DNA from 4 places in the Geobacillus sp. G4 genome. Region 1 is predicted to be linked to each of the others. Evidence: riboswitches for the same ligand, from Rfam matches in the RefSeq annotation. Region 1 holds a riboswitch; each other region holds the start of a gene.
What was found. A riboswitch is a leader RNA that binds a small molecule or an ion and turns the genes downstream of it on or off. The one in region 1 is predicted to bind S-adenosylmethionine.
Positions count from the first base shown of each region.

Region 1 (7,711 bases):
CTGGTATCCCGAGCTCGCGTGTATAGGCGGCGATCGTCGTCGACCATTGGACATAGCTCAACCAACACAGTCCATAGCCGGCGCAAAGGAGGGCAAGCGCCCAGCCCGCGGAGCGGGATGGCGCTCTTTCCGCTTCTCCGGATCGTTTCTTTCTCGGCGGCGGCAAGAGCGGAACGCGGCGCAGCCCGGCCACAACCGTAAACAAAAACGCGGCATACAACAAAAGATTGGCGAAAAAAACGAGCGAGAACGAATATGAAGCGACAAGCCCGCCAAGCGCCGACCCGACGGCGACGCCGATGTTTTGCGCGACATACAAGGCGTTGAACGCCCGCCGCCCCCCTTCCGGCCAAATCGCCCCGGCGTACGCCGACGCCGCCGGAAAGACGACGCCGCTGCCAACGCCGACAAACGCCAAAAACACCGCATAATGCGGCCAACCGTGCCAAACGCTTAAGCCGCCGAGCGCGGCCATCGTCAACACCGCTCCGGCCAACAAAACGCGAAACCCGCCGATCCGGTCAAACAAAAAGCCGCCGGCCAAGCTGCCGATGACGCTTCCCCCAGAGTTGAGCATGAGCACGACACCAGCGACAGCGAGCGGCTGGCCGAGCTGTTCGTGCAAATAGATCGTGTTTAGCGGCCATAGAAACGACGCCCCTGTCACATTGAGCGCCATGCCGACAAGCAGCCACCAAAGAGCGCGGGGCATCGGTCATCATCCTTTTCTGGTTTTTATTTTGAGTTCCGAAATAATTGTAGGGGAAAACAGGAAAAAATGCAATCAAAAAGGCGGAGCGTTCCGATGCGTCCGCCACTTTTTTGCCAAACTAACTCCCCACGGAAACAATGGCTTTTGAAGCGGGGCTCCTGCGCGAAAAGAAGAACAAGTTGGAGCGGCTTCCGCCCCTTTGGCTTGTCGTCACCCGTTCCGCTGCTTGGAGCGGATCGGTTGGCCGCCCGTTTCCTCGTATTGCTTTTTCGCCAGCTTCACCGGGTCAAAGTCTTGACCAAGCTCAAGATCGTTATTGTTTTGGCCGTTGCGTGTTTTTTGTTCCGGATTCGTTTGTTTCAAGCGTCGCTTCATGTCGTGTTCCTCCTCGTTTCAGCGGTCAAGCAAAATCATGTCGTTTTGCAATTGCTCCAGTTGGAGCCGCATCCGATGCAGCTGCTCGCGCTGCTGGGCGTTGCAGCTTCGCGCCAAGTGCGCTAAATCGATGACCGTCTGCTCGAGCATCTGCTGGGCGTTGGTGTATTCGGTGATGTTGTAATGCTCCTGCTTTTGCGCTTCCGTATATTGCTCTTTCGCGTAGCGGATCACATCTTCACACCGCTGCAAAAATTCCTCAACGGATTGTCTTGTCGCCATGCGCTCACCTCGTTTCGTGATATTCCCTCATGTTTACTATGCGCCGCATAGGCCGGCCGTATCACGCCAATGATTGGCAGCGGTCGATTTTCCATGAAGTTTTTGTTACAATGCCGACGTGAGGATCTTCGTTCAGCTCGATCAATGTCGGTCAGCTCAAGGTTTTCTGTCACGCCGGCGCAGAGGATGGAAAGTTTAGGGGAAAAGCGATGGCATCCGACACTTTGGCGCAACGCCACGCCTGCCAACGTAAACGATGAAACGATCACAAGGAGGGGCCAACCGATGGCTTTGATGAACATTTTGCCGTTTGCCCGCTTTTTGCTTGATCAAGCAGTCAACGAAGGCGACATCGCCGTCGACGCGACCGTCGGCAACGGGCACGACACCGTGTATTTGGCCCAACGCGTCGGGGATTTCGGCCATGTGTTCGGCTTTGACATTCAGTCTGAGGCCATCACCGCCGCTTCCGCCCGCCTCGCGAAACATGGGCTATGCGGGCGGGCGACGTTGTTCGAGCGAAGCCATAGTGAACTGCTTGAGGCGCTTCCCGCCGATGTACACGGGCGCATCGCCGGCGCGGTGTTCAACCTCGGCTATTTGCCGGGCGGCAATAAGCAAATCGTCACCCAGCCGGAATCGACGATCGAAGCGGTCCGCCAGTTGCTTTCCGTCATGAAGCCGGGCGGCGTCATCGTTCTTGTCGTCTACCACGGCCATCCGGAAGGAAAGCGCGAACGCGACGCGCTCCTTGATTACGTCCGCTCTCTTGATCAACGGCGCGTCCATGCCTTGAAATACGAATTCATCAATCGGCAAAACAACCCGCCGTTTTTGCTCGCGCTCGAAACCCGGGCGGATAAGGGCGCCTGATTCAATCGGATCCCGCCCCTTTTGCCAATACAAGCAAACGGCCGCCCTTATGAAAAGGACAGCCGTTTTTGCCGCTCCTGCCAAAAGCGGTATGCTTTTCCGTTCCAATAGAAAAACTGCGACGCCGCCCCGCCGGCGCGGACGAGCCGGCGCGCCAGCCGGCGCAGCCCGCGCTGCTTTTTCACCTTGGCATCCGACAAATACAACCCAAGAAGCCCTCGGTGAATAAGGCGGTGAAACTCGCCGTGCGGAAGGGCGCCGACATGGCGGTCGGCCTCTTCGATGAAATGGCAAAGCCGCTCAAGCATCACCGTTTCATTCGGATAGTAAAAGCAAAAGTTTAAATCGCCGCCGTCCCGGTCTTCCTCCTGATCGATCAAATAGTCGAGCAAAATGTGCAGTCCTTGAATGTAAGGAAAATAACCGTCGCGCACTTGTCTCGCCATCTCCGGCGGCAGCGATTCGCCAAACGCATAGGCGACGAGGCAGAAAATGCCGAGCGTCGAACCGGAGCAGGCGGAAAACTCATACCACTCCATCGGCGGCAAGGCGTCTTTGTATTGCGCGAACCATTTCTCCAGCCGCGGCACCCGCTCGCTCGCTTCGACATGTTTATGCACTTGCAAGTCGCAATAATATCCGGCCAATTCATGCAAAAATGGGGCGATCGTCTCATAATGGCGCACCGTCTCGAGCACCTCTTGGCACGTGCGGACAAGCGCCGGCAAATAGCCGCCGTCTTCCTGTTCGCGGCGATGGCGGTAATAGTTCGACGGCTCTGCTCCGATCGTCAAAGCGTCCGGCATCGAATCGTGCAAGGCGCGAAAGTCGAGCGGATCGAGCGAGGTGCTGCGGTCGCACAAATTATCCAAATAATCGCTGATCGTCTGGTAAGCAACGATAAAGCGGATGCAATCCTCCATGTTTTCTCCGGCCAAGAGCGCCAAAATGGAGCCGCCTTCGCAATGGAACGTTTTCGAAGCGATGCTCGCGAGCGCCTGGCGCCGCAATTCCGGGTCGGGAATGCGCTCGGCTTGGCGCCGCCAATAGGCAAGCTCGCGGTGGACAAGCGGAAGCACGTCACGATACACCATTTTCATCAAGGCGATGGGGTTTTTCGGAATGTTCAATCGGCTCACCTCAGGTGCAAACACCATGGTCTCGTCTCCTAGCATTTCCATCTTATCGGCAACCAAAATCGTTTCGCGTCTGAACAGCTTGCGATCTCGTCTTCCAGTATTGCCATCAATGCGGCCGGGGCAAACCATAAAAGGGTTGGCGACGGAGTGAAAAAGCCGCTCAACAACGGTTCTTCTCACGTTGAGAAGCTTTGTGAAATCGGATCTTCTTCCCCGATCCCAACCACTCATCGGGCGAAACGAAACGTTTTTCACCAATCCCGATTAGGCGCGCTCGCTTTCGTTGGCGATTTGGACGCAGCGTTGTACAATACATGGTGAACGATCGATTTTGCAACAGAAAGGAACGAACGCCCATGATTTACCCATACAAAGGCAAAACGCCGCAAATTGCCGCCTCCGCCTTTATCGCCGACTATGTGACGATCACCGGCGATGTCGTGATCGGCGAAGAGACAAGCATTTGGTTCAATACCGTCATTCGCGGCGATGTGGCGCCAACGGTGATTGGCAACCGGGTCAATATTCAAGATAACTCAATTTTGCATCAAAGTCCAAACAATCCGCTTATCATTGAGGACGGGGTGACGGTCGGCCATCAAGTCATTTTGCACAGCGCCATCGTTCGCAAAAACGCGCTCATCGGCATGGGCTCAATCATTTTGGACCGCGCGGAAATCGGGGAAGGCGCGTTTATCGGCGCCGGCAGTTTAGTGCCGCCGGGCAAAAAAATTCCGCCCAACACGCTCGCCCTCGGCCGGCCGGCGAAAGTCGTCCGCGAACTGACGGAAGACGATATCCGCGAAATGGAGCGCATCCGCCGCGAATATGTCGAGAAAGGGCAGTATTACAAAGCGCTGCAGCAACAGCGGACATCGTGCGCCGACAAAAAAGAGCTGCCGTGATCAGGCAGCTCTTTTTCTTTCATCACTTGTCCGCCAACGCCAGCGCTTGTTCTTTCAACAAGGCGGCTTTGTCGGTGCGCTCCCACGGCAGGTCGATGTCCGTACGCCCAAAATGGCCGTAAGCAGCCGTCTGTTTGTAAATCGGGCGGCGAAGGTCGAGCATTTTGATGATGCCCGCCGGGCGGAGATCGAAGTTGTTGCGCACGACTTCAATCAAAATGTCTTCCGACACTTTGCCGGTGCCGAACGTATCGATCGAAATCGAAACTGGGCGGGCGACGCCGATCGCGTAGGCAAGCTGCACTTCGCATTTGTCGGCCAGTCCTGCCGCGACGATGTTTTTCGCGACATAGCGGGCCGCATACGCCGCCGAGCGGTCGACTTTCGTCGGATCTTTGCCCGAGAACGCGCCACCGCCGTGGCGGGCGTAGCCGCCGTACGTATCGACGATGATTTTGCGCCCCGTCAACCCAGCATCCCCTTGCGGACCGCCGATGACAAACCGTCCTGTCGGGTTGATGAAATATTTCGTGTTCTCATCAAGCAGCTCCGCGGGCACGACCGGCTTGATGACCTGCTCTTTAATGTCGCGCTGGATTTGCTCTTGCGTAATTTCCGGATGGTGCTGCGCGGAAACGACGATCGTATCGACGCGCACCGGTTTGCCGTTTTCATCGTATTCGATCGTCACTTGCGTTTTCCCGTCCGGCCGCAAGTACGGCAAGACGTCCGTTTTGCGCACTTCCGCCAATCGGCGCGCCAAGCGGTGCGCAAGCGAAATCGGCATCGGCATCAATTCTTCCGTCTCATTGCAGGCGAACCCAAACATCAATCCTTGGTCGCCGGCGCCGATCGCTTCGATTTCCTCGTCAGTCATCTGACCTTCGCGCGCCTCGAGCGCCCGGTCCACCCCCATCGCAATGTCCGGCGATTGTTCGTCAATCGATGTCAGCACCGCGCACGTATCGGCGTCAAATCCGTATTTGGCGCGCGTGTAGCCGATCTCCCGGACCGTATCGCGGACGATGCGCGGAATGTCCACGTATGTTGATGTCGTGATTTCCCCGCTCACGAGCACCAGCCCGGTCGTAACGCTCGTTTCGCAGGCGACGCGGGCGTTTGGATCTTTTTCCAAAATGGCATCCAAAATGGCGTCAGAAATTTGGTCGCAAATTTTATCCGGATGTCCTTCCGTCACAGACTCTGAAGTAAACAAGCGGCGTTTGGCTGACATTCGGTTTGTTTCCTCCTCTTGGCATAATGTGGCGACACGGAACTCATTTCCCTTTTTCCCTTCGCAATATAAAAAACCTTTCCTGTAACGGCTGAGGAAAGGTCATGGCAATCGTATTGCTTCCTTTCACTCTTATCGTTCAAGGACTGCGCCTTGCCACAGGTTAGCACCATTTCACACATGTACAGTTGTGACGGTTGCTGGGCTTCATCGGGCCTGTCCCTCCACCGGCTCGGGATAAGAGTATCCGTTCAATGACTTATCTTATCGCAACGGAATCGGCAAAGTCAACTATCAAAATTCATTTTTTATCATTTCCAGCCGCGAAAATTCTTTCCTCAAGGAAACCAACACATTGGGCAAAATAAAGTTTGAAAAACCCACACAATTAGTATGGACTATTAATAAAAATGTGTTATACTATTTTCAAGAGTGATTACAAAAAGAAGGCAGGTTTTGAATATGGGGATCGCAAACATGACGAATAAGCTTGATTTATTGCTGCAAAAACCGTACGTGCATCATCAACTGTCCGTCGCCGAGCTCGTCGAGAAAGTCCTGCGGCGGAACGAAGGACGGCTGACGCACACCGGAGCCGTCGCGGTGACAACCGGCAAGTACACAGGGCGGTCGCCGAAAGACAAATACATCGTCGAAGAACCGTCAACGAAGCAAACGATCGACTGGGGCGCGGTCAACCAGCCGATGTCTCCGGAGACGTTTGATAAACTGTACGACAAAGTGCTCGACTATTTAATGAAGAAAGATGAACTGTTCGTGTTTAAAGGCTTTGCCGGCGCCGATCCGAAATCCCGGCTGCCGATTCAAGTCGTCAACGAATTCGCCTGGCACAACTTGTTCGTTCATCAGCTGTTCATCCGGCCGAACGCCGAAGAGCTCGCCGCGCATGAGCCGCAATTCACCGTCATTTGCGCGCCGAACTTTAAAGCCGACCCGAAAGTTGACGGCACGCGCTCGGAAGCGTTCATCATCATCTCGTTTGAACGGCGCACCGTGTTGATCGGCGGCACCGAGTATGCCGGCGAAATGAAAAAATCGATTTTCTCGGTGATGAACTATTTGCTGCCGGAACAAGGCATCCTGCCGATGCACTGCTCGGCCAACGTCGGCCAGGAAGGCGACGTCGCCCTCTTTTTCGGCTTGTCGGGAACGGGAAAAACGACGCTCTCGACCGACCCGAACCGCCGCTTGATCGGCGATGATGAGCACGGCTGGTCAAACCGCGGCATTTTCAACATCGAAGGCGGCTGCTATGCGAAATGCATCAACCTATCGCGCGAGAAAGAGCCGCAAATTTTTGACGCCATCGGCTTCGGCGCGGTGCTCGAAAACGTCGTCCTCGACGACGCGACGCGGGTGCCGAATTACGACGACGGCACGCTGACGGAAAACACGCGCGCCGCCTACCCGCTTCAAGCGATCAAAAACATCGTCGACCCAAGCGTCGCCGGCCATCCGTCCACGATCGTGTTTTTGACGGCTGATGCGTTCGGCGTCCTGCCGCCAATCAGCAAGCTGACGCGCGAACAGGCGATGTACCATTTCTTAAGCGGCTACACAAGCAAACTCGCCGGCACCGAACGCGGCGTCACCGAACCGGAAGCAACGTTCTCAACGTGCTTTGGCGCACCGTTTTTGCCGCGCCCGGCCGTCGAATACGCGGAAATGCTCGGGCAAAAAATCGCCGAACACAACGTCCGCGTCTTTTTGGTCAACACCGGCTGGACAGGGGGACCGTACGGCGTCGGCAGCCGCATGAAGCTCGCCTACACCCGGGCGATGGTGCAAGCCGCCGTCGAAGGGGAGCTGGACAACGTCGAAACGGTGCAAGACCCGATTTTCGGCCTCGCTATCCCAACCCACGTCCCCGGCGTGCCGGATGACGTCCTGCAGCCGCAAAACACATGGGCTGACAAACAAGCGTACGAACAAAAAGCAAAAGAGCTGGCGCAAAAGTTCCGCGCCAACTTCCGAAAGTTCGCCCATATCGACCCGACGATCGAAAAACTCGGCGGACCGCTCGTGTAACAAGAACCCGGCCGGACAGGGAGCCGTTCCCTGTCCGGCTGTTTTTTCGAACGCATAAAATGATTGTCGTCGATCCCCCGGGGTTTTTGCACGATTGGGGGTCGACGACAATGTGAGGCTCGACGGCGAAGAGTCTGCTCTG
Region 1 is NZ_JBEPJY010000002.1:334,051-341,761, forward strand. It holds gene ABS784_RS03860 (MDR family MFS transporter) at 1-712, opposite strand, end outside; gene ABS784_RS03865 (hypothetical protein) at 923-1,087, opposite strand; gene ABS784_RS03870 (YtzC family protein) at 1,106-1,369, opposite strand; gene mnmM (tRNA 5-(aminomethyl)-2-thiouridylate-methyltransferase MnmM) at 1,655-2,242, shown strand; gene ABS784_RS03880 (tetraprenyl-beta-curcumene synthase family protein) at 2,290-3,399, opposite strand; gene ABS784_RS03885 (gamma carbonic anhydrase) at 3,738-4,286, shown strand; gene metK (methionine adenosyltransferase) at 4,309-5,520, opposite strand; SAM riboswitch class I at 5,650-5,764, opposite strand; gene pckA (phosphoenolpyruvate carboxykinase (ATP)) at 5,983-7,569, shown strand.

Region 2 (7,711 bases), on a different contig from region 1:
CGTCGGCCAGGCAAACCGGGCGAATGAACTGTCGATTCTCGTTCCGTGCCACCGTGTTGTCGGCAAAAACGGCGCTCTCATTGGCTATGCCGGAAGCCGCACCGATGTGAAGGCGAAGCTGTTGGAGCTTGAGCGCCGCTTACGTAGATGACGCTCTTGCGTTCGTGGAACAGGCAAAGGGTTTGGGAGGCGTTGTATGCGGATGCTGCCATGAAGCAGGCGGAAAAAGAGGTCGATGGCTTGCCTAGAAAAACGCGTCTGCCCCCGAGGATTGCCATCCACGGGGGCAGAGATCGGGCGTTATTTTTTTTGCCAATGCGACAAGGCGAGGGCGCCGACTAAAATGGCGCCTTTTATAATGTCTTGGGCGTAATACGGAACGTTCATCATCGTCAAACCGTTCAACAACACGCCCATTAAAATCGAGCCGAACAATGTGCCGATGACGTTCGGCTTGCCGGCGCCAAAGACGGAAAAGCCGATGTAGGCGGCGGCGACGCTGTCCATTAAAAGCGAGGCGCCGGCCGACACTTGCCCGGTGCCGATGCGCGAGGCAAGGACGATGCCGCCTAAGGCGGCGAAAAAGCCGCTGATGACGTATGCATACGTTCGATAGCGATTGACTGGGATGCCTGAGAGCCTTGCCGCCTCGCGGTTTTCCCCCGTTAAATAAAAGAGGCGACCGGGTTTCGTGTACGTTAAAAACAGATGAGCGGCAATGACGACAAACAGCATAAGCAAGACAGAAAACGGCACGCCGAACAGCTCTCCCTGACCGATAAATAAAAAGGAAGGAATGAATTTGCCCGGCGCCGTGCCGCCATCAGGCAACGGCATGTCGTTGTAGATCGAAAATCCTTTCGTATAGGTGAGCTGCACGCCGTTAATGGCGTACATCGTCGCCAACGTCGCGAGCAAATCCGGCAGTTTGAATTTGACGATCAACAACGAGTTCAAAAGCCCAACAGCAATGCCGAGCAACAGCGGCACGAGCAAGGTGACGAAAATTTCTTGGCGGTACAGGACGAGCGCCGCGGCGCTCGCGATCGTCGCTAGGCTCACCGTCGAACCGACGGACAAATCGAAGCCGTCGACGATGAGCGAAAACGTAATGCCAATGGCCACCAAGGTGACGATCGAAATGGAACGCAAAATGTCACTGAAGTTTTCATACGTAAAAAATCGGTCTTGCGTGACGCCGAAGTAGGCGATAACGGCAAGAATGGCCAGCAAGGTGCCGTGTTTATACAACAATTCAAGAATGGACGGCGCCGTTTTTTTCGACGGCGTTGTGGAAACGGCTGGCTGGCTCATGGATCTCACCTCCGCTGCAATAGTAAACAAGCTGTTCATACGTCAGTTCAGCGGCCGGCAGGCGGGCGAGCAGCCGGCCGTCGACCATCACGTAGATGGTGTCGCAAATGTCAAGCAGCTCTTGAAATTCGCTGGAAAAGTACAGCACCGTTTTTCCTTCATCGGCAAGGGAGCGAATGATGGAAAACACCTCTTGCTTCGCGTGGACATCGATCCCTTTCGTCGGTTCGTCAAACAAAAAGACGCGTGCGTTTGTGTTCAGCCATTTGCCGATGACGACTTTTTGCTGGTTGCCGCCGCTTAAGTGGCGGACGGCCGTGGCGCTTGACGGCGGATGAATGCCGAGTGAGCGAATAAGCCCATCGGATTCAGCCGTTTCTTTCGTTCCGCTGATCCATTGCCAGCGCGACAGACGGGAAAGAAGACGGACGGTTACGTTCGTTTTCACCGACTCGGGCAAAAACAGCCCTTGTTTGCGCCGTTCTTCCGGGATGAGGCAAACGCCGGCGGCGATGGCTTCATAAGGCGATGAGAACACGTAACGTCTGCCATCAATTTCCCACTCGCCGGATGTGTTTCGATGGGCGATCAAGCTCTCAGCGAGCTCTGTCTTGCCGGCGCCGACCAAACCCGCGATGCCGACGATTTCGCCGCGGTGGGCGTATAGGTCGACCGTTGTCCCGGTTTTGTCGATCAAAATTCCGCGGGCGGCAAACGCGATGTCGCTTCCGTATGTGCGCCTTTGTTTCATCGTGACAGCCCGTCTTGTTCCGGTCATATGCAAGACGATGTCTTCAAGAGGCAAGCGGCGGGCATCTCCGTGATAGACGACGCGGCCGTCGCGCAAAATCGTCAGCCGGTCAGCGATCTCTTGAACTTCTTTCAGTTTATGAGAGATGTAAATAAAGCCGACGCCTTGCTGCTTCAGTTCATCGATGATGGCAAACAGACGCCTTGTTTCCGCCTCGCTTAAGGCGGCCGTCGGTTCGTCTAGGATGATATAGCGCGCGTTGGATGACAGCACTTTGGCGAGCACAATCAGCTGCTTTTCATGGAGCGAGCAGTCGCGAACCAATTTCGTCGGCGGCAACGACAGGCCGACGCGGCGAAGCAGGGCGGCGGCCCGCTCTTTTTCTTGACGCAGCGAGCGAATCGGCCGTTGCTTCACATGGACGAACTCGTCCGCTGCTACATTTTCGTAAATCGGCAAACCGGGAAACAGCGCTGTGTCGACTTCTTGAACGACGAGGCCGATGCCGGCTTGTTTTGCTTCGCGTGGCGATGAAAACGTGTATATTGTACCGTCGATTGTGATCGTACCAGCGTCAGGCGGAATGGCGCCGGCTAAAATGTTCATGAGCGTGCTTTTGCCGGCGCCGTTCATGCCTAAAAGGGCGTGGACTTCGCCAGGACGAACGTCGAAGTCCACGCCGTCAAGCACGCGCACGGCGCCAAACGATTTTTCAATGCCCTGCATTGACAACCTGTTCATTTTTTGTTCACCTGGGCTTCCAACGTTTTCATCCACGGCGAGATGGCGACATTGGATTGCCCCCAGCCCGGAATGTATTGTGAAAGCTCATTCATCGACACTTGTTTGTCCGGAAGATCGGACCGTTTCACTAAATGCGGCTCAAGCGAGTAAATGTTCGGCGTTTTTTCTCCAGCGATTTTTTGATACGCGAACCGCACTTGGACGCGGCCGACTTCGGCTGGGTCGGTCGCCGTTGTCGCCACCCATGGGCTGTTTGGTTTTTGGATCATTTGCAAGTCTTCATCGCTCAAATCGATGCCGTACACTTTAATTTCCGTGCGCCCAGCTTGCTCGATGGCGCGCGTCGCCCCTTTGGCGAACTCGTCCCAAGTTGCGAAGACAGCGTCAATGTCGCCTTTGTTCGGGTATTTTTTCAAAATCGCTTCCATTTGCGTTTGCGTGTCCAAAGCTGTGTTGGCGCTCGCCGTGCCGAACTTGGCGATTTCTTTAATGTTCGGATAGCGTTTTTTGAACGCGTCATAAATGACATGGCGGCGTTCCATCGGGGTAAAGCCGCCGACCCAAATCGTGACGATGTTGCCTTCTCCGTTTAAGTCTTCTGCGAGCGTTTTTAATGTTTTCCAGGCGAGGCTGTAGTCGTCTTGGTCGATGACGGTGACGCCGGGAATGTTCAAATCGTTGTCAAACGCCACAACTGGAATGCCTTTGGCGACGGCTTTTTTCACCGGGCCTTCGAGCGCATCAGCGCGGCCGTGATCAAGCAAAATGGCGTCCACATTTTGGGTAATGGCCGTCTCAACATACGATGCCATTTTGGTTAAATCGTTGTCCGCGTTGTAAATTTGCACTTCACCGCCGAATTTTTGCACTTGTTCTTTGACGCCGGCGATGTATTGCGATGAGAACGTGCCGATGGACAGTTGCATAATGGCGGCGATTTTCACCGGCTTTTTCAACTTTTCGGGAATGGCCGCTTGCTCGTCGCTTGTTGCCGTCGAGTGGCTGGATGTCGTTTCCGTTTTGTTGTTCGTGGTCTTGGCTCCGTTGGCTGGCTTGGAGCTAACGGCATCTTGCTCGTGTGTGCAGCCAGCCAAGATGGAGAACACGGCAAAGAAAAGAAGAAAAAGGGAAGATAAGGCCTTAAATCGTTTCATGTTGCTCCTCCTTTGTGAATAATGATGGCAGCGTTGCGTTGTAATTGCCGCGAATGATGCCTTTTTCGGTAATGATCGCGGTAATGAGTTCGTTTGGCGTTACGTCAAACGCCGGATTGTATACGTTGACGCCTTCCGGGGCGATGCGCACGCCGGCGATGTGGGTCACTTCATCCGGATGGCGCTCTTCGATCGGGATGTCCGCACCTGTTTTCGTCGTCAAATCGATCGTGGACAACGGCGCAGCGACGTAAAACGGAATGTCAAACGACTTCGCGAGCAAGGCCAGGCCGAACGTGCCGATTTTGTTCGCCGTATCGCCGTTTTGCGCGATCCGGTCGGCGCCGACGATGATGGCGCCAATGCCTTTCGCCTTGATCGCTTGCGCTGCCATGTTGTCGGTGATGAGCGTCACATCAACGCCCGCTTGCATCAGTTCCCAAGCGGTCAGGCGCGCCCCTTGCAACACCGGCCGCGTCTCGAGAGCGTAAACGGATAGTTCAATTCCTTTTTCTTTCGCCAAATAAAACGGGGCGAGCGCCGTTCCGTAGCGGGCGGTGGCGATCGAGCCGGCGTTGCAAATCGTCATCACCCGCTCGCCGGGCCTGAAGAGCGACAAGGCATGCTCGCCAATGCGGCGGCACACATCCTCGTCTTCTACTTGAATGCGAATTGCTTCGTGGACGAGCGTCGTTTTGGCCTCGTTGACGGAAAGGGCGTCGGCCGCAGCGGTGACGAGCCGATCGAGCGCCCAAAACAAGTTGACGGCAGTCGGCCGGGCACTGGCTAGGTAGTCACGATCTCGTTTCAAGCGACGGCGGAATTCATCGAGCGATTCGGTGTCGTAGCGTAAAGCGGCAAGCGCCAGGCCATAGGCGGCGGTGATGCCGATCGCCGGCGCGCCGCGCACTTTCAGCGTGGCAATCGCCTCATAGACGTCTTCCAGAGTGTGCAAGTCGATATATTCGATGATGGATGGAAGCTTTTGCTGGTTTAAAATCGTCACATGCGTCTCGCGCCATTCAACGGAGCGTGGGATGGCAAAGGTGCTCATCGCCATCTTCCTTTCTCTTTTTTTTGGTTTGTCCGGGTCAGCGCCGCGCAGCTTGCGTCGAGACCCGGACGATTGTATGGCATTATTGTTCCGTTTCGGCAAACAGGCGGCGGAAGTCTTCCGTTCCGGTGAACACGCGGCGCTCAATGATCAAGCGGCGGCCGAGACGGAGGGCATGCCGTTTGGCAACAAGCCGTTCATCTTTGTGCTCGATGCCGTCAAGGTCCGCCACATGGGCGAGGCCGATCGTCCGGCGGATGACTTCGCAGCCGGCAAAGCCGACGGCGTCGATGAACGCGTGCCGGAGCACGTCCTCGAGCAAGCCCGGCGTCGCGGCGTACGTTTCCACGCTCTCGGTGCGCCAAAGGTTTGAGAACACGGACGCAAAGACGTCCCATGTCCGGTCGATGTGGTCAAAGAGCGGTTGGCGCTCTAATTCAGAGCGGGACAACGCATTTAACAGCAAATTGGCGAAAAATTGGCCAAGGTCAAACCCGATCGGACCGTAAAAGGCGAATTCTGGGTCGATCACTTTCGTTTCGTCGGCGCTTACGAAAATGCTGCCGGTATGCAAATCGCCATGCAAGAGCACATCGGCTTCGGTTAAAAACTTGCGCTTCAGCTTTGCTGCTTCCAGGTGGAGGCGGTCATCGCGCCAAAGCGCTTCAACGTCTGGGCGCAATTCGTCTTCAAAGTTGTTCGTTTCATGGTCAAAAAACGGGTCGGTGAAGACGAGGTCTTCGGTAATTTTGCACAGTTCCGGATTGACGAAGCTTTGCGCCAATTTCTTTTTCTCTTGCTGGTTCATGCCGAAGTCAGACGTATAAAACGCCGTTTTGGCAACAAACTCGCCGATATGCTGGGACAAAAGCGGATACGTTTTCCCTTCGATCAGCCCTTTGCGGGCGATTTGCAAACGGGATAAGTCTTCCATCACCGTAATGGCGAGCGATTCGTCAGAATAGTAGACTTTCGGCACGTATTGCGGCACGTAGCTCGCAAACGTGCGCAGCGCGTTGCTTTCAATGACAGCGCGCTTTAACGTGAGCGGCCAGCTTTCGCCGACCACTTTGGCGTACGGCAACGCTTGTTTGATGATGACGCCTTGTTTCGTTTCTTGATCGACGATATGAAAAACAAGGTTCAAGTTCCCGTCGCCGATCTCGCGGCAGGCAAGCGGCGCTCCGTCGCGGAATAGGCCGAGGCGGACAGCGAGCGCCACCGCCTTCGGTTCGGTCAGCGGTTCGTAAACCGATGTTTGAACAGTGGTCATTTCCTTGTTCCCCCTTTTTTCATTTCGCTCGTTTTCAAATGCCGGTTCTGGCGCGACGCTGAAATCTCGGCGTTTCCGGCAAATGAAAAAGCCTCTTTCGCATACGGAAAGAGGCTTGAAGATTCATTCGTTCTTCGCGCCTCTTATCTTTCAGAAAGACATCGGTCTTTCTGTTGGACTTAGCACCGTGCCCTGCGGAAGCATGACGCTTCCGGCGCCGCCCTTGGCGTGCGCCCTATCTCACGATAGTATTACGGTCGGTTGCTGGGCTTCATTGGGCCAATTCCCTCAGCCAACTCTTGATAAGAGTACCGATTTCTCGTATTCAGTTTTTGCAATTTTCACGATGTTGTCAATCGTTTGGTTGTTTGATTCGAATGATACATGGTCGATCAATCGATTGTCAATACGTTTTGAAAAAATTTTTTGCCGCTTCGTAGTCGTGCGGCCGGCGGTCGGCAAACACCGGGATGCGCGCGCGGACGTCCGCAACGAGTGCGGGATCGATGTCGGCCGAGAGAATGCCCGGCTTCTCGTCCGCCTCGGCGATCACTTCGCCCCATGGGTCGATGACGAGCGAATGGCCGGCAAAGACGTTGTTCGGGTCGCGGCCAGCCCGGTTGCAGGCGACGACGTAGCATTGGTTTTCAATCGCCCGCGCCATCAAGAGCGTCCGCCAATGGTGCAGGCGGGGAAGCGGCCATTCGGCGACGACAAACAGCACTTCCGCCCCAGCCAAAGCATGGGCGCGAATCCACTCCGGAAAGCGGATGTCATAGCAAATGACCCCGGCGCATGCAAGCCCGTCGAGCGAAAACAAGCCTAAGCTGCTTCCCGGCTGCAAATACAAATGTTCATCCATTAATTGGAACAGATGGAGTTTGCTGTATTCGCCGACGATTTGACCGCTCCGGTCGGCCACGATCATCGTGTTCGTCACGCCGGTTGTTGTTTTTTTAGCGACCGAGCCGGCGACGAGATGGATGTTGTGTGCTTGCGCTAGGCGGGAGGCGAACGCTTTCGCCCGTTCGGCGCCTTCGTCGGCAATCTCATCTAGGCGCGTCAAATCGTAGCCGGTCGTCCATAATTCCGGCAGCACGATGATATTCGCGCCGTCCTTGACGGCCGATTCAATGGCGCTTTCCGCGCACCGTTCGTTTTCGTTCGGGTCGCCAAACGCAATATCAAGCTGGAGGCAGGCGATGCGGATCGTCATGAGTTTTCACCTCGAAAAAATTTTGCTTTACATTTTGCTTTTTACGATATATGATGTTGCACTAGAATTTCAAGAATTTTTTAAGAAGGTGTGGGCGATGACGATGGAAATTCCTTTTTCCGAGCTGCTTGAGCAGCTGCCAAAGCAATTTTTCGCCTCGCTTGTCGCAAAAGTCGGGGAGAAAATCAAGGCCGGATGCGACGTG
Region 2 is NZ_JBEPJY010000001.1:410,624-418,334, reverse strand. It holds gene ABS784_RS02085 (methylated-DNA--[protein]-cysteine S-methyltransferase) at 1-151, shown strand, start outside; gene ABS784_RS02080 (ABC transporter permease) at 301-1,314, opposite strand; gene ABS784_RS02075 (sugar ABC transporter ATP-binding protein) at 1,256-2,806, opposite strand; gene ABS784_RS02070 (sugar ABC transporter substrate-binding protein) at 2,803-3,963, opposite strand; gene mtnA (S-methyl-5-thioribose-1-phosphate isomerase) at 3,950-5,017, opposite strand; gene mtnK (S-methyl-5-thioribose kinase) at 5,100-6,290, opposite strand; SAM riboswitch class I at 6,431-6,599, opposite strand; gene ABS784_RS02055 (carbon-nitrogen family hydrolase) at 6,694-7,506, opposite strand; gene ABS784_RS02050 (pyridoxal phosphate-dependent aminotransferase) at 7,604-7,711, shown strand, end outside.
Region 2: linked by a shared signal. The riboswitch ahead of mtnK (S-methyl-5-thioribose kinase) and the one ahead of metK (methionine adenosyltransferase) in region 1 are both predicted to bind S-adenosylmethionine.

Region 3 (7,711 bases), on a different contig from region 1:
GCGAGCGGGTCGTCGTGGGCTTTCGCGAACAAGAATACGAGGCGTTTTTCGCGGCGGGGACATAAAAAATTTTTTGCAAAATCGGGTGAATTCAGTGAGTTTTTGCGGAAAATCGGTTATGATGAAAAGGAATATACATTTTGTCGCAATGGAGGGATACGATGAACACGCCGAAAGAACTTCGCTATACAAAGGAGCATGAGTGGGTGCGCGTGGAAGGAGAGAACGTGCGCATCGGCATTACGGATTACGCCCAATCAGAGCTTGGCGACATCGTCTTTGTCGAGCTGCCGGAAGTCGGCGCAGAGGTTACGGCGAACGAGCCGTTCGGCAGCGTTGAATCGGTGAAAACGGTCTCGGAATTGTATGCGCCGATCAGCGGCACGGTCGTTGAAGTGAATGAGGCGTTAAATGACCATCCGGAGTACGTGAACGAATCGCCGTATGACAAAGCGTGGATGATCGTCGTCAAACCGAATGATTTGAGCGAAATCGACAATTTGTTGACGGCGGAACAATACGAGGCGATGATCAACGAAGGATAAACGTTCCTGCAATCTTCGCTTCGATTCGGGCACTCTATACATACCGGAATTTGATTGAAAAAAGGGGTGCTCGCGATGGCGCTGCAAACGACGCGCATAGATGTCACGGACCGGATCATCGGCAAACTGAACGGCCGCTCGCTGGAGTTGTACGAGGAAGGAGAGCTCATCGGGCGCCTTCCGCTTCCGGCGGCCGTCCCGTTGAAAAAGGGGTATACCGAACAAAACGGAAGAATTTACAAACAGGTGACCGCTACCGTTGAGCCGGACCAAAAATATGTCGATTGCGACGGGGAAGCGGGCTGGTGTTGAAAGGCAACGGTGGATGGCCGTTGCTTTTCATTTTCAACATTTGGCCGGCGCAAGACATACAATAATAGTATCCTCATTTGAAGTTAGGTGGGTCGGACATGCGACGCGTGGAAAAAGTGATCATCGTCGAAGGGCGATCAGACAAGCAAAAAGTGGCGGCGGTGCTGAACGAACCAGTCGTCATCGTCTGCACAAACGGCACGATCAGTGATGCGCGCCTTGAGGAGCTGGCCGATGAGCTGGAAGGATGCGATGTATACGTCTTGGCCGATGCCGATGAGGCGGGAGAAAAATTGCGCCGGCAGTTTCGCCGCATGTTTCCAGAGGCGGAGCATCTTTACATTGACCGGGCGTATGGCGAAGTGGCGGCCGCTCCGCCTTGGCACTTGGCGCAAGTGCTGTTGCGCGCTCGTTTCGACGTCCGCATCGAATCGCTCATGAGGGGAAGAGGCGAGTGAAAGCGATCGACCGAAACGATGTCATGCGAGTGGTGGAAGTCGAGCCGCTTCTGGCCCTTTACTTGTATACCCCGCTGTGCGGCACGTGCCAGCTGGCGCGGCGGATGCTTGTGGTGGTGGAGCAGTTGTTTCCGGCGCTGCCGTTTTACGAAACAGACATTAACTATATCCCCGAGCAGGCGGCCGAGTGGAAAATTGAAAGCGTCCCTTGCCTGCTTCTTTTTAGGGACGGAACGGTCGCAGGCAAGTGGTATGCCTTTCATTCCGTTCCGTATTTGTACGAAGTGATTCAAGCCTGCTTGCCGTCCCGATGATTCGCCTTTTTTTGACGCTGTTTGACACATTTCTTGGGAAATGACAAAAACGGCGCTCGTTCGTCAACGGGTTGTCGAGATTTTTGTAAAGGATTCTCCCCCCTTTGAATGGAAATAAAGGAAACAAAGGAAAATGGGGGAGGATGCGCAATGGAAATGCGTGAATTGATCGGGCAATTCGTGGAACGGATGCAAGGGTTGCGCCATTTGATGCCGATTTTGCCGGATGAGCAGCTGTATGTTCGGTTTGAAAGCGATGACGAAACCGCCTTGCTGTTGATCGGCAAGGAATCAGCCGCTAGAGGGATGGAAAACGATGAACGGAAAACATTGACGGTGCGCGGTTCCAAAGAGGCGCTCGCGTCCCTGCTGAACGGCGAACTGAAGCTGCAGCAGCTCGTCCGGTTGCGTGAAGTGCACGTGTCAGGAAGCTTCCGCCAGCTTTTGCTTCTTGAATCGCTCCTCCATTTGGCCAAGCCTTATCGGGACGTCGGATAAAAAAGATGTTGACACGCTTCGACAGACAATGATACAATCACATTCGTAGTCAATTGAATAGGCGATTGTTGCGCTCTTATCAAGAGAGGTGGAGGGATGTGCCCAATGAAGCCCGGCAACCGTCAGCGCATGTGCTGAAATGGTGCCAATTCACACAAAGCGGCCTGCTTTGAGAGATAAGAGACGGAATGGTGCACAATACCTTTCTGTTCTCTGCGGGCAGAAAGGTTTTCTTTTTGCGCTCTGCCGCTTGGGGAGGAAGGTGAAACGATGATTACACTCGAACAAGTGACGAAAATCTATCAAGCGGCCAACGGTTCGGTCACGGCAGTCGACAATGTGTCGCTTGAGATTCGCGAAGGAGAAATTTTCGGCATTATCGGCTACAGCGGCGCTGGGAAAAGCACGCTCATCCGCTTGCTCAATGGGCTCGAGAAGCCGACGAGCGGCCGGGTGGTCGTCGCCGGGCGCGATATGACGCGCGTGAAAGGGCGGGAGCTGCGCAAGGCGCGCCAAGAAATCGGGATGATTTTCCAGCATTTCAACTTGCTTTGGTCTCGCACAGTCAGGGAAAACATTGCCTTTCCGCTTGAAATTGCCGGCGTCCCGAAAGAGGAGCGGAACAAGCGGGTGGATGAATTGATCGAGCTTGTCGGCCTTTCCGGGCGCGAGGATGCCTACCCGTCGCAGCTGAGCGGCGGGCAAAAGCAGCGGGTCGGCATCGCCCGGGCGCTCGCCAACAACCCGAAAGTCTTGCTGTGCGACGAGGCGACATCGGCGTTGGACCCGCAGACGACCGATGCGATTTTGGACTTGCTCGTTGACATCAACAAGCGTCTCGGGCTGACGATTGTGCTGATCACCCATGAAATGCACGTCATCCGCAAAATTTGCGACCGCGTTGCGGTGATGGAAAGCGGCCGAATCGTCGAGCAAGGCGAAGTGCTGCATGTGTTCCGCAACCCGCAGCAACCGATTACGAAACGGTTCGTCAAGCAGCTGATCGAGCCCGAGGAGACGGAAGAGGCGATTTCTCATTTGTTTGGCCAATACCCGAGCGGGCTGATCGCGCAGCTGACGTTCGTCGGCGCGGCAGCCGGAAAGCCGCTCATCACCGAGGTGGTGCGTCAGTTTGCCGTCGATGTCAACATTTTGCAAGGGAAAATTTCGCAAACCCATCAAGGCGCCTATGGGGTGCTGTTCGTGCACCTCGACGGGGCGAGGGATGAAATCGACCGGGCGCTTGACTATATTCAACGCCAGCAAGTAGCGGTGGAGGTGATTCACGATGCTCGCTAACCTCCTGCCGAACGTGCAATGGGAGACGATGTGGGCGGCGACGGTCGAGACGCTGTATATGACGGGAGTGGCGGTGGCGGCCACTTTCGTCCTCGGAATCGTTCTTGGCTTGCTTCTATTTTTGACAGCGAAGGGCAACCTATGGGAAAACCGGTTTGTCAATACAGTGATTGCTGCGTTTGTGAACATTTTCCGCTCTATTCCGTTTATTATTTTGATCATTTTGCTCATTCCGTTTACAACATGGCTCGTCGGGACGATGCTTGGCGCCAATGCGGCGCTGCCGGCTTTGGTCATTGGGGCCGCGCCGTTTTACGCCCGCATGGTCGAAATCGCTCTTCGCGAAATTGATAAAGGCGTCATCGAAGCAGCTCAAGCGATGGGCGCCTCAACGTGGACGATCATTTGGAAAGTGCTGCTGCCGGAGTCTTTGCCGGCGCTTGTCTCCGGCATTACGGTGACGGCGGTGTCGCTCGTCAGCTATACAGCGATGGCTGGAGCCATCGGCGCCGGCGGGCTTGGGAACTTGGCGTATTTGGAAGGGTTCCAGCGCAACCATAACGATGTGACATTTGTCGCAACCGTATTGGTGTTGGTCATTGTATTTATCATTCAGCTGATCGGTGACTTTGTCACTTCGAAAATCGATAAACGATAAAGGGGGAAACAACTGATGAAGAAATGGTTGGGTGTGTTGCTCGCCGCCATTCTCGTGCTCGCTTTGGCGGCATGCGGCGGCAACAAGAACGACAACGCGGAAGGCGGCAAAGACGGCAAATTGGTGAAGCTGAAAGTCGGCGCTTCGAACGTGCCGCATGCGGAAATTTTGGAAAAAGCGAAACCGATTTTGAAGAAAAAAGGCATCGACTTGGAGATCATCACATTCCAAGATTACATCTTGCCGAACAAAGCGTTGGCGGAGAAGCAAATCGATGCCAACTACTTCCAACACATCCCGTATTTAGAATCGCAAAAGAAAGAATACGGTTATGATTTCGTCAACGCCGGCGGCATTCATATCGAGCCGATCGGCTTATACTCGAAAAAATACAAAAGCATTGAAGAACTGCCGGACGGTGCGACGATCATCATGAGCAACTCGGTCGCCGACCATGGCCGCATTTTGTCGATGCTGCAAGAAAAAGGGCTCATTAAATTGAAACCGGGCGTCGATAAAACGAAAGCGACGGTCAACGACATCGTGGAAAACCCGAAACATTTGAAATTTAAGGCCGATGTCGACGCCGGGCTTCTGCCGCAAATTTACAAAAACGGCGAAGGCGATGCGGTGCTGATCAACGCCAACTATGCGCTTGACGCCGGTTTGGACCCGGCGAAAGACCCGATCGCCGTTGAGTCGCCGAAAAACAATCCGTATGTGAACATTATTGCGGTGCGCAAAGGCGATGAAAACCGGAAAGAAATCAAAACGCTTGTCGAAGTGCTGCAATCGAAAGAAATCCAAGATTTCATTAAAGAAAAATACCACGGCGCCGTCATTCCAGCGGCGGAAAACAATCAATAACGGGAGCGTTTCGCTTCCGTTTCTTTTTTGTCCCCAAAAAGCCGCTCCCCTTAAACGAAAAGAAAGCAGCAAAGGTTAAAACGATTCTGAATCCGAGGGCGCCGCGGCCGACCTGTTTCTCCGCTCTTCATCGGCCGTTCAAACGCGCCAGTACGGCGGCGAGCATAACGATGATGACGCAGTTTTGCAGGACGATCACAGCCGTTAAGCTGAAGGCGCCGTCTCCCTGTTCACCGAGGGTGTTGCCGATGATGATCCACGTCAAAAACGAAGCGAAAGCGGCTGTTAAGGCAAAGACAACCCAACGAATCAATCGCATTTCCCCCTTTTGTATTGATGATGGAAGTTGAACAGAACAGGCGGTTTTCATCATGACGTTCCATCTATGATCGCGAAACGGTGGTGTTTCCACACGCTTTCAATACCATTCGTTGTTTAATTTCGTTTTCCTTCATGCATACTAACAGCAGACACGAGCAAAGGAGGAAAACGGAGATGAACAACGGAACATATGCATCGGTCGAATCCGCGCTTCGCCACTACAAGGAAGGAATCGGAGCGTTTACGCAAAAGCTGCCGGCGGTCGCCGAGCGGTTCAACGCATTCACCGACACCTGCTTTGCCGAAGGGGCGCTGTCGAAAAAAGAAAAACAATTGATCGCCCTTGGCATCAGCGTGGCGACTCAAGACGAGTATTGCACGATTTATCATACGAAAGGCTGCCTAGATGAAGGAGCGTCCGAACAAGAAATTTTGGAAGCATGCGCGGTGGCGGCCGCGTTTGGCGGCGGGGCGGCGATGAGCCAGGCGGTGACGCTTGTGCAGGAATGCCTCGGCGAGCTGCGGGAGGCTCACTAGACTCCGGAAAAACGGGGTCTTTTTTTTTTGCAAAAACTCGTACAAGCTTGAGGTTTTCGTGTAAAATAGTAAAAGGCGCTGTTTTTTCACACGGTCATAGTGAAAACAGAGCGAGAAAGTTGCAGGCAGTTTTCATTTGTTATAAAATTATAATGAGAATAAATTGAGAATGAGCGATCGCTAGAAGACGAGCGAGCTACGATTACTTTCAAGCGGGAATTGGAGGTATGCTGCATGGCAGTATTGACGATTCGAAATCTTCACGTCTCCGTGGAGGGAAAAGAAATTTTAAAAGGAGTGGACTTGGAAGTAAAAGGCGGGGAAATCCACGCCATCATGGGTCCGAACGGGACGGGGAAATCGACGCTGGCATCGGCCGTTATGGGCCATCCGAAATATGAGGTGACCGAGGGCGAGATTACGCTTGACGGCCAAAACGTCTTGGAGATGGAAGTCGATGAGCGGGCGCGCGCCGGCCTGTTTTTGGCGATGCAATACCCAAGCGAAATCAGCGGAGTGACGAACGCCGACTTTTTGAGCGCTGCGATCAATGCCCGGCTTGGGGAGGGCAACGAAATTTCGCTCATGAAATTCATCCGCAAGCTCGATGAAAAAATGGCGTTTCTCGAAATGAACCCGGATATGGCGCACCGTTACTTGAACGAAGGATTCTCGGGCGGGGAGAAAAAGCGGAACGAAATTTTGCAATTGATGATGCTCGAGCCGAAAATCGCCATTTTGGACGAGATCGACTCCGGATTGGACATTGACGCGCTGAAAATTGTGGCCAAAGGCGTCAACGAAATGCGCAGCAGCGAATTCGGCTGTTTGATCATCACTCACTACCAACGGTTATTGAACTACATCACGCCGGATTACGTGCACGTCATGATGCAAGGGCGCATCGTCAAATCCGGCGGTCCGGAACTGGCGCAGCGGCTTGAGGCCGAAGGGTACGACTGGATCAAAAAAGAGCTTGGCATCGAAGACGAAACGGTCGGACAAGAAGCGTAAGCGTTAGGAGGAGGATTATGGCGACAGAAACGAAAATCCCATTTGAGCAGTCATACATCCGCACGTTCTCAAGCGGGCGCGGCGAGCCGGACTGGCTGACGGTGCGGCGCCTTGAGGCGCTTGAGCTGGCGGAGCGGCTGCCGCTTCCGAAACCGGAGAAAACGAAAATCGACAAATGGAATTTCACCGAGTTCGCCCGCCACACGGTCGACAGCGCGCCGTATGATGGTCTTGACGATTTGCCGGAAGCGGTCAAGGCGCTCATTGAAGCAGGCGAAGGAACGAAAAACTTGTACGTGCAGCGCAACCATACGCCGGCGTACGTGTCGCTGTCCGATGAGTTGAAAGAAAAAGGCGTCATTTTCACCGACATCTTCACAGCAGCGAGCGAGCATGGCGACTTGCTGAAAAACTATTTTATGAGGGCGGTCAAGCCGGATGAGCACCGCCTCGCCGCGCTCCATGCGGCGCTGTTTAACGGCGGCGTGTTCGTTTACGTTCCGAAAAACGTGGAGATCGAAACGCCGCTTCAAGCCGTCTACATTCAAGATGAGGATGACATCGCCTTGTTCAACCACGTCATCGTTGTCGCGGAAGACAACAGCCGCGTCGTGTTTGTCGAAAACTATATATCGGCAAGCAGGGAAGGAAAAGCGGTCGCCAATGTGGTCGCCGAGGTGTTTGCCCAAGCGAACGCAAGCGTCTTTTTCGCCGCCGTCGACCATTTGGCAAAAGGCACAACGACGTATGTCAATCGGCGCGGCATTGCTGGGCGCGACGGACGGATCGAATGGGCGCTCGGGCTGATGAATGACGGCAACACGGTCTCCGAGAACATCACCTGCCTTGTCGGCGACGGCTCGTTCGGCGATGCGAAAACGGTCGCGG
Region 3 is NZ_JBEPJY010000005.1:67,432-75,142, reverse strand. It holds gene ABS784_RS07910 (arsenate reductase family protein) at 1-65, shown strand, start outside; gene gcvH (glycine cleavage system protein GcvH) at 162-545, shown strand; gene ABS784_RS07900 (YusG family protein) at 621-857, shown strand; gene ABS784_RS07895 (toprim domain-containing protein) at 956-1,315, shown strand; gene ABS784_RS07890 (thioredoxin family protein) at 1,312-1,629, shown strand; gene ABS784_RS07885 (sterol-binding protein) at 1,780-2,127, shown strand; SAM riboswitch class I at 2,201-2,310, shown strand; gene ABS784_RS07880 (methionine ABC transporter ATP-binding protein) at 2,398-3,426, shown strand; gene ABS784_RS07875 (methionine ABC transporter permease) at 3,416-4,084, shown strand; gene ABS784_RS07870 (MetQ/NlpA family ABC transporter substrate-binding protein) at 4,100-4,951, shown strand; gene ABS784_RS07865 (hypothetical protein) at 5,079-5,270, opposite strand; gene ABS784_RS07860 (carboxymuconolactone decarboxylase family protein) at 5,447-5,809, shown strand; gene sufC (Fe-S cluster assembly ATPase SufC) at 6,044-6,823, shown strand; gene sufD (Fe-S cluster assembly protein SufD) at 6,841-7,711, shown strand, end outside.
Region 3: linked by a shared signal. The riboswitch ahead of ABS784_RS07880 (methionine ABC transporter ATP-binding protein) and the one ahead of metK (methionine adenosyltransferase) in region 1 are both predicted to bind S-adenosylmethionine.

Region 4 (7,711 bases), on a different contig from region 1:
GAAAAAGTGGCTGGCGGCGCTAGCCGCGCTCTTGCTCGTGCTCGCCGGATGCACGAGCAACTCGTCGACGACTGCAGAAGGAGGCAAAAGCAAACCGGCTGCTCAAAAAGAAGACATCAGCAAATTCCCGATGACCGTGAAAAACGACGGGAAAATCATCGATGGCGGTGTGTTGAAATACGGACTTGTGTCCGACACGCCGTTTGAAGGGACGCTCAGCTACGCGTTCTACACAGGTGTTCCAGACGCTGAAATTTTGCAATTTTTCGATGAATCACTCTTCCGAACAAATGGAGACTATGAAATTACGAACGATGGCGCCGCCACATATGAGCTGTCCGACGACAAAAAAACGATGACGATCCGCATCAAAGATAATGTCAACTGGCATGACGGCCAGCCGGTGACGGCGGAAGACTTGGAGTATGCGTATTTGGTCATCGGCCATAAAGATTATACCGGCGTCCGCTACGGCGACGCGCTCATCCAAGACATCGTCGGCATGGACGAATACCATAGCGGCAAAGCCGATAAAATCGCCGGCATTAAAGTGATCGACAAAAAGACGTTGACGATCACATGGAAGCATGCGAACCCGTCTGTGTTGACCGGCATTTGGGCGTACCCGCTACCGAAGCATTATTTGAAAGATGTGCCAATCAAACAATTGGCGCAATCAGATAAAATTCGGAAAAACCCGATCGGCTTTGGCCCGTTTAAAGTAAAGAAAATCGTGCCAGGCGAATCGGTGGAGTTCGTCCGCAATGATGACTACTGGGCAGGCAAGCCGAATTTGGCAGGGGTCATTCTGAAAGTCGTCAGCCCGCAAGTGGTGCTGCAAGCGTTGAAAAAAGGCGATATTGACGTTGCGGAATTCCCGACGGATCAATATTTGAATGCGAAGGGAACGAAAAACATTCAGTTTATTGGCAAAATTGACCTGGCCTACAATTACATCGGTTTTAAACTCGGCCATTGGGATGCGAAAAAGCAAGAAAATGTGATGGACAACCCGAAATTCCAAAACAAAAAGCTGCGCCAAGCGATGGCGTATGCCATCAACAACCAAGAGGTAGCTGACCGCTTGTACCATGGCTTGCGCTTCCCGGCGACAACACTCATTCCTCCGTCGTTCCCGGGTTATCATGACAAAACAATCAAAGGATACACATATAACCCGGAAAAAGCGAAACAGCTGCTCGATGAGGCTGGCTATAAAGATGTGAATGGCGATGGCCTGCGCGAAGACCCGAACGGCAAAAAGTTCACGATCAACTTCTTGTCAATGAGCGGCGGCGACATTGCCGAGCCGTTGGCAAAGTTTTATATGCAATGCTGGAAAGATGTGGGCTTGGATGTCCAATTAGTGGACGGCCGTTTGGCGGAATTTAACTCGTTCTATGACATGGTTGAAAAAGACGATCCGAAAGTCGATGTGTACGCCGCCGCATGGGGGACGGGAACAGATGTCGATCCGTACGGATTGTACGGCCGCAACGTCATGTTCAACTACTCGCGCTGGGTGAATGAGAAAAACGATGAGCTGCTTGAAAAAGGACATTCCGAGCAGGCGTTTGATAAAGAATACCGCCGGAAAATTTATAGTGAATGGCAAAAGTTGATGAATGAAGAGGTGCCGGTTATTCCAACGTTGTATCGTTCGGCTATCTACGCGGTCAACAACCGCGTTGCCAACTTCACGGTCGATCCAAGCTCGAAGCTAACGTGGAAAGACGTCGGAGTCACATCAGAACAGCCGGAGGTGTCGGAATAAATGATTGCTGTCGCGGATTATGTATGATAGCATAAAAAATAAAAAAACAAATTGCATACGTCTTATCAAGAGTGGGCGAGAGAACGGGCTTGATGACCCCACAGCAACCTGCCGCTGGCAAGGTGCTAACACCCGCAAAGCGGTTTCGCTTTGGATGATAAGAATGGCTCATGACCCCCTTCGCATCATTCCGAGGCGAAGGGGGTTTTTGATTGATGGGAGGTGAGAAAAACGGTGGCAGAACTTTATTCTCTCCGCGCCTGCATGGTGTCGCACTTGCCGGCCGCGGCGTTCGCTGTTCATGTGATGCGCTGTGTGCAGGCGGAGCTCATTCAGTTGGACCCGCAAGCGGTGGTGCATGTCGACCGCGGGGATGGATATAGCCATCTATATGGGGAGATGCAAGCAACGACATTTTCTATTTTGCTGATGAATGCCTAGGCGGATGAGCGGAAGTTAGAAGGGACGTACGCCCTTGATCGCTGCATATGGGCGGAGCTCGGGAAAAAAAGATTTTCCCTGCACGCATGACGCCGTATTTACGGGCGGTGTTTTCAAGTCCATAATGGAAAGGGAGAGCAAGCAATGGCAGTTAAAAAGTTCGAGCATGTCGGCATTCAAGTGAAAGACATCGAGGCATCGAAGGAGTTTTACCAAAACGTCGTCGGCCTTGAGCTGTTAAGCGAGATGATCCATACGAACGGAACGATGAAACTGGCGTTTTTAGGAATTGACGGCTCGATCATCGTCGAGCTGATCGAAGGATACAACCCGAATTTGCCGACGGAAGGAAAAGTGCACCATGTGGCGTTTACGGTGGAAGGCATCGAGCAAGAGAAAGAACGGCTTCAATCGCTAGGCGTCCCGCTTGTTTGGAACGACATTACGACGCTTCCGAACGGGGCGAAATATTTGTTTTTCCTCGGTCCGGACGGCGAATGGATCGAGTTTTATGAGCCGGGGCAATAATTGAACAAACGGCAGGCGGCCCGCTGTTTCGGCCGCCTATGAATTTGCCGTCTGGCTGCCTCGTTCGGCAAGGCCTGTGGCTTATTGCCATGTTCGGGCTCGCCGTCTTCCTGATGCAATGATATACTAGAAAAAGAGAGGGGGGAGGATCAAGTGGAAGAAACGATCGTTCACGCCATTCAAGACGACTATCCGGATGAATTCGCCTGGTGCTACGGATGCGGGCGATTGAACGAGCAAGGCCATCACTTCCGCACCGGTTGGCAAGGGGACAAAACGGTGACCGTCTATACACCGCGCCCGGAACATACGGCGATCCCCGGGTTTGTGTACGGCGGGCTGATCGCCTCGCTCATCGACTGCCACGGCACCGGGTCGGCGGCGCTGGCGTTGCATCGGAAAAATGGCCATGAACCAGGGAGCGGGGAAACGCCGCCGCGCTTTGTCACGGCGTCGCTTCACGTTGATTTCGTCAAGCCGACGCCGCACGGTGTGCCGCTTGTCGCCGTCGGCACCGTGACGGAGATTCATCCGAAAAAATGGCAAGTTGATACGGAAGTGTTCGCTAACGGCGAACTGTGCGCCCGCGGCCAAGTCGTGGCCGTTGTTATGCCGAAAACGTTTGTCCGTGCGTAACAAGCGACGAAAAGCGCCGGAGAGAGGTTTTTTGACAGCGCTTTCTCCGGCGCTTGGCCACTGATTGAAAACGGCTGTGCCTGCCTCGTTTCGCCATGCGCTTGCCTCTCATGATCACCTCTACCGCTGCTGTTTCTCCCCGTCGAGTTCAAGGAAGACGATGTGCAAAAACGCTCTTTCCTTCGAAGATCCATCATCTTCACGGTTTGTCCATGATCAGCACTGACGATGTGGCGCTCGCCACGTCTTTGCCGTTTTGCCGCACGATGGCGGTCACATAAGCGACGGTTTTCCCGAACTTTTCCACCCTAGCCTCGATTTCGGCTTCCCCAGCCGCTGCCGGGCGGTGAAATGTCGTCTGCAAGTTGATGGAGGCGTGCATTTGGTCATCGCGAAGCAAGGTCGTCACCGCATAAGCCATGAGAATGTCCGCCGCCGCTCCGACAAATCCGCCCATAATCACCCCGTTGCCGTTGAGAAGCGATTCGCTGATCGCCCATACGCCTTTCGCATAGCCGTCTTGGGCTTCCGTCAAGCGGACGCCAAGCGACTTGTCGCATGGCGGCGGCGCGCTTTGACCGGCGATGACATCGTGCAAGTTGGTCATTGGCTTCATCTGGAACACCCTTTCTGTTGTCAATCATGTTTTTTTATTCGCCAAACGGCGGCGATTTCCTCTTTTCACGTCCGTGAGGAGGAGAACGGCAAAGCGGCAGCGAAAGAAACAAGAAGCTGATGATGGAAAGGAGATGGTCTCATGTATCAACCGCCAGACGCCTTCCGTTGGACGGGGCGGATTGACAGCGTGAGCGATGAGCGGGCGTTTCGTCTTCATCAGCGCATTCGCTTGCTCGATTTGTCGCAGCCATTGGAGCCGGTGGAACGAGCGGCGGCATTCATTGGGTTTGCATGCGACGAAGGAGTGCGCCGCAACCAAGGACGCCAAGGGGCGAAAGAGGCTCCGGCCGCCATTAAAGCGGCGCTGGCCCGGCTGCCTTGGCATTTTCCAGAGGGGATAACCGTCTATGACGCAGGCGATGTCGTTTGCATCGACGAACGGCTTGAACAAAGCCAGATGGAGCTTGGACAAACAGTCGCCAGCCTGTTGAGGAACGGAATTACGCCTGTGGTGATCGGCGGCGGCCATGAGACGGCGTACGGCCATTACTTAGGCGTCCGCGAAGCGCTCGGGCCCAAGGCAAGCATTGGCATCATCAACATTGACGCCCATTTCGATTTGCGTCCGTACGACGATGGCCCGACATCGGGGACGATGTTTCGGCAAATATTGGATCAAGACGAGCGAGCTAGCTACTTCTGCCTTGGCATTCAACGGCTCAGCAACACAGTAGCGCTGTTTGCGGCGGCCGAGAAGTACGGCTGCCGGTACATGATGGAAGACGAGTTGACCGCAGGGCCGATTGAGGCCGCCTATGAACAAATCGAGGAATTTGCCGCTCATCACGATGCCGTGATGTTGACCATTTGCATGGACGCCATCAGCGCGGCTGCCGCGCCGGGGGTGAGCGCGCCGTCGCCGTTTGGGCTCGCCCCGTCTCTGGCGCGCGCGCTCATCCGCCGAATCGTTTCCCATCCGAAAACGATCAGCGTCGACCTTTGCGAAGTCAATCCACTCTTGGATGAAGGCGGAAAAACGGTGGCGTTGGCGGCCGCCTTTTGCATGGAGGCGCTCCTTCATTTTCAACGCTTGCAGCCAAGGCGGTGAGAACGTGAAATTGGTCATTGCCGAACGGGACGACAAGGAACGAGAAGCGATCCGCTGGCTCGTTTCCGCGTATTCCTTGCCGATTGAGCAAGTATATACGGCGGCTACGGTCGAGGAGATGATGGCGTTTCTTGAGCGGGAGGCGCCGGAGCTATTGTACGTCGAACTGGATATGATTCCGTATGAACGATGGTCGAAGGCGACATCCCACGTCCGCTTGTTTTGCCAACGCGTGATTGCCGCAACGGCCGAGGCGACGTTTGCGCGGGCGAAACAAGCCATCGACTGGCAATGCGTCGATTTGCTTGTGAAGCCGCTTGAGCCCGCCAAGCTGAAACAAGCGTTGAGGACGGCGGTTTCGCTTTCCTCCAACAGCCGCTCGAGCCTGACAGCGGGTTTTGACGGCCATGACGACTACCGCGCATTATTTTACGATGACCCCGCCGCAGCTTCCACCCATGTATGGCTTGTGCAGGCGGAACAGCCTGCCTTGTCTCGGGAAGTGATCCGCTTTTTAACGAGCTATCCGTTTCGCGGACGGGCGCGCGTATTGCCGCTCACCCATATGGCGGTTTGCCTGCTTCCCGATTTGCCGGGCGACGGGAAAGAAGAGGCGTGGAAGCTGTTGCGCGATTGGGAAGAGGAGCATCATGAGCCGCTCGCGGTTGTCGTGATGCCGCCTGATGGTCGGAAAACGGTGCGCGGGCAATACCAAGCGGCCCGCCGGTTGCTGGAGACGACGTTTTTCATTGGCTATCGCCAAGTGATCGCTCCCGCTTCGGAATACGAACAGTGGCGTGAGCTCGATCCCTTTTTGACGCCGGAGGAGCAGCGGCAATGGATCGAGATGCTCGAGCGGTTCGACCATGAAGGGGTGAAGCGATGGCTGCGGCGCGAATTCTCCCATTGGAAGCCGCCGTTTCCGAGCCCGGAGATGGTGCGGACGCGGCTGACGAGCATCTTGGCGCAAATCCGCCGGTTTATGAAAACATACGGCCTTGACCGCGGCGGAACCGAGCGGGAGTATATGCGCATTTTTCAAGACATTTTGTACAATCCCGTCTTGTATCGCATCGTTCAAGAATTGATTTTATTTTTATATCGATTGTTCCATGAGGCCAAGCAGGCCGAGGAAGACGCGCGCGTCGACGCCGTGGAGCGCGGCCTCCGCTATATGGAGGCGCATTTTCGCGATCCGTCGCTCACGCTTGAGCGGGTCGCGGCCGCCGCCGGGCGCAGCCCCGCGTATTTCAGCCATTTGTTGTCGAAAAAGCGCGGCGTGACGTTTCGCCAGTGGCTGACCAACCGGCGGCTTGAGGAAGCGAAACGGCTGCTTCGGCAGACGGATTTGTCGATTAAAGAAATCGCCGAACAAACCGGGTTTCGCACCGCCCATTATTTGATGCGCGTCTTTAAAGCCGAACTGAACCAGACGCCGACCGCCTACCGCGATGAACAACGGCTGAAACCGTCATCACCGCGGTAGGCGGTTTTTTCAAAAGAAATGAACATATATCAAAAGAAATGGATAGATGAAGCGAAAAGAAAAAAGAAATTTCAAAAAAAATGGATCATCTTGAAAAGACGAGAATCTATCTCCATCCTCTTGGCTTCCTTACAATAAAAAGCAAAGAGGAAAAAGGAGAGGATGACGATGGCAGAAAAACGGACCGTACGCCCGTTTGCGGGAACAGAGCGGCGGGCGAAAGGATGGATTCAAGAAGCGGCGTTGCGTATGTTAAACAACAATTTGCATCCCGATGTCGCCGAGCGGCCGGATGAGTTGATCGTCTACGGCGGCATCGGCAAGGCGGCGCGCAACTGGGAATGTTACGAGGCGATTGTGGACACCCTTCTTCGTTTAGAAAACGATGAAACGTTGCTCATTCAATCCGGCAAGCCGGTGGCGGTGTTTCGCACGCATCCGGACGCCCCTCGCGTGCTGATCGCCAACTCCAACCTCGTGCCCGCATGGGCGACGTGGGACCATTTCCACGAACTTGACAAAAAAGGGTTGATCATGTACGGACAAATGACGGCCGGGAGCTGGATTTACATCGGCAGCCAAGGGATCGTCCAAGGGACGTATGAAACGTTTGCCGAAGTGGCGCGCCAGCACTTTGGCGGCACGCTGGCTGGGACGATCACGCTAACCGCCGGCCTTGGCGGCATGGGCGGGGCGCAGCCGCTCGCCGTGACGATGAACGGCGGCGTCTGCCTCGCCATCGAAGTCGATCCGGCCCGCATCCAGCGCCGCATTGACACGAATTACTTGGATACGATGACCGACAGCCTAGACGCGGCGCTCGAGATGGCGAAACAAGCGAAGGAAGAGAAAAAAGCGCTGTCGATCGGCCTTGTCGGCAATGCGGCTGAAGTGTTGCCGCGTCTCGTCGAAATGGGCTTTGTTCCGGACGTCTTGACCGATCAAACGTCCGCCCACGATCCGTTAAACGGCTACATCCCGGCTGGCCTTACGCTTGATGAGGCCGCCGAACTCAGGGCGCGCGATCCGAAGCAGTACATCGCCCGTGCAAAACAGTCGATCGCCGCGCATGTTCGAGCGATGCTGGCGATGCAAAAGCAAGGGGCGGTGACGTTTGATT
Region 4 is NZ_JBEPJY010000001.1:17,590-25,300, reverse strand. It holds gene opp4A (oligopeptide ABC transporter substrate-binding protein) at 1-1,774, shown strand, start outside; SAM riboswitch class I at 1,834-1,938, shown strand; gene ABS784_RS00100 (hypothetical protein) at 2,009-2,215, shown strand; gene ABS784_RS00095 (VOC family protein) at 2,360-2,743, shown strand; gene ABS784_RS00090 (PaaI family thioesterase) at 2,897-3,379, shown strand; gene ABS784_RS00085 (PaaI family thioesterase) at 3,579-3,995, opposite strand; gene hutG (formimidoylglutamase) at 4,137-5,105, shown strand; gene ABS784_RS00075 (helix-turn-helix domain-containing protein) at 5,110-6,591, shown strand; gene hutU (urocanate hydratase) at 6,760-7,711, shown strand, end outside.
Region 4: linked by a shared signal. The riboswitch ahead of ABS784_RS00100 (hypothetical protein) and the one ahead of metK (methionine adenosyltransferase) in region 1 are both predicted to bind S-adenosylmethionine.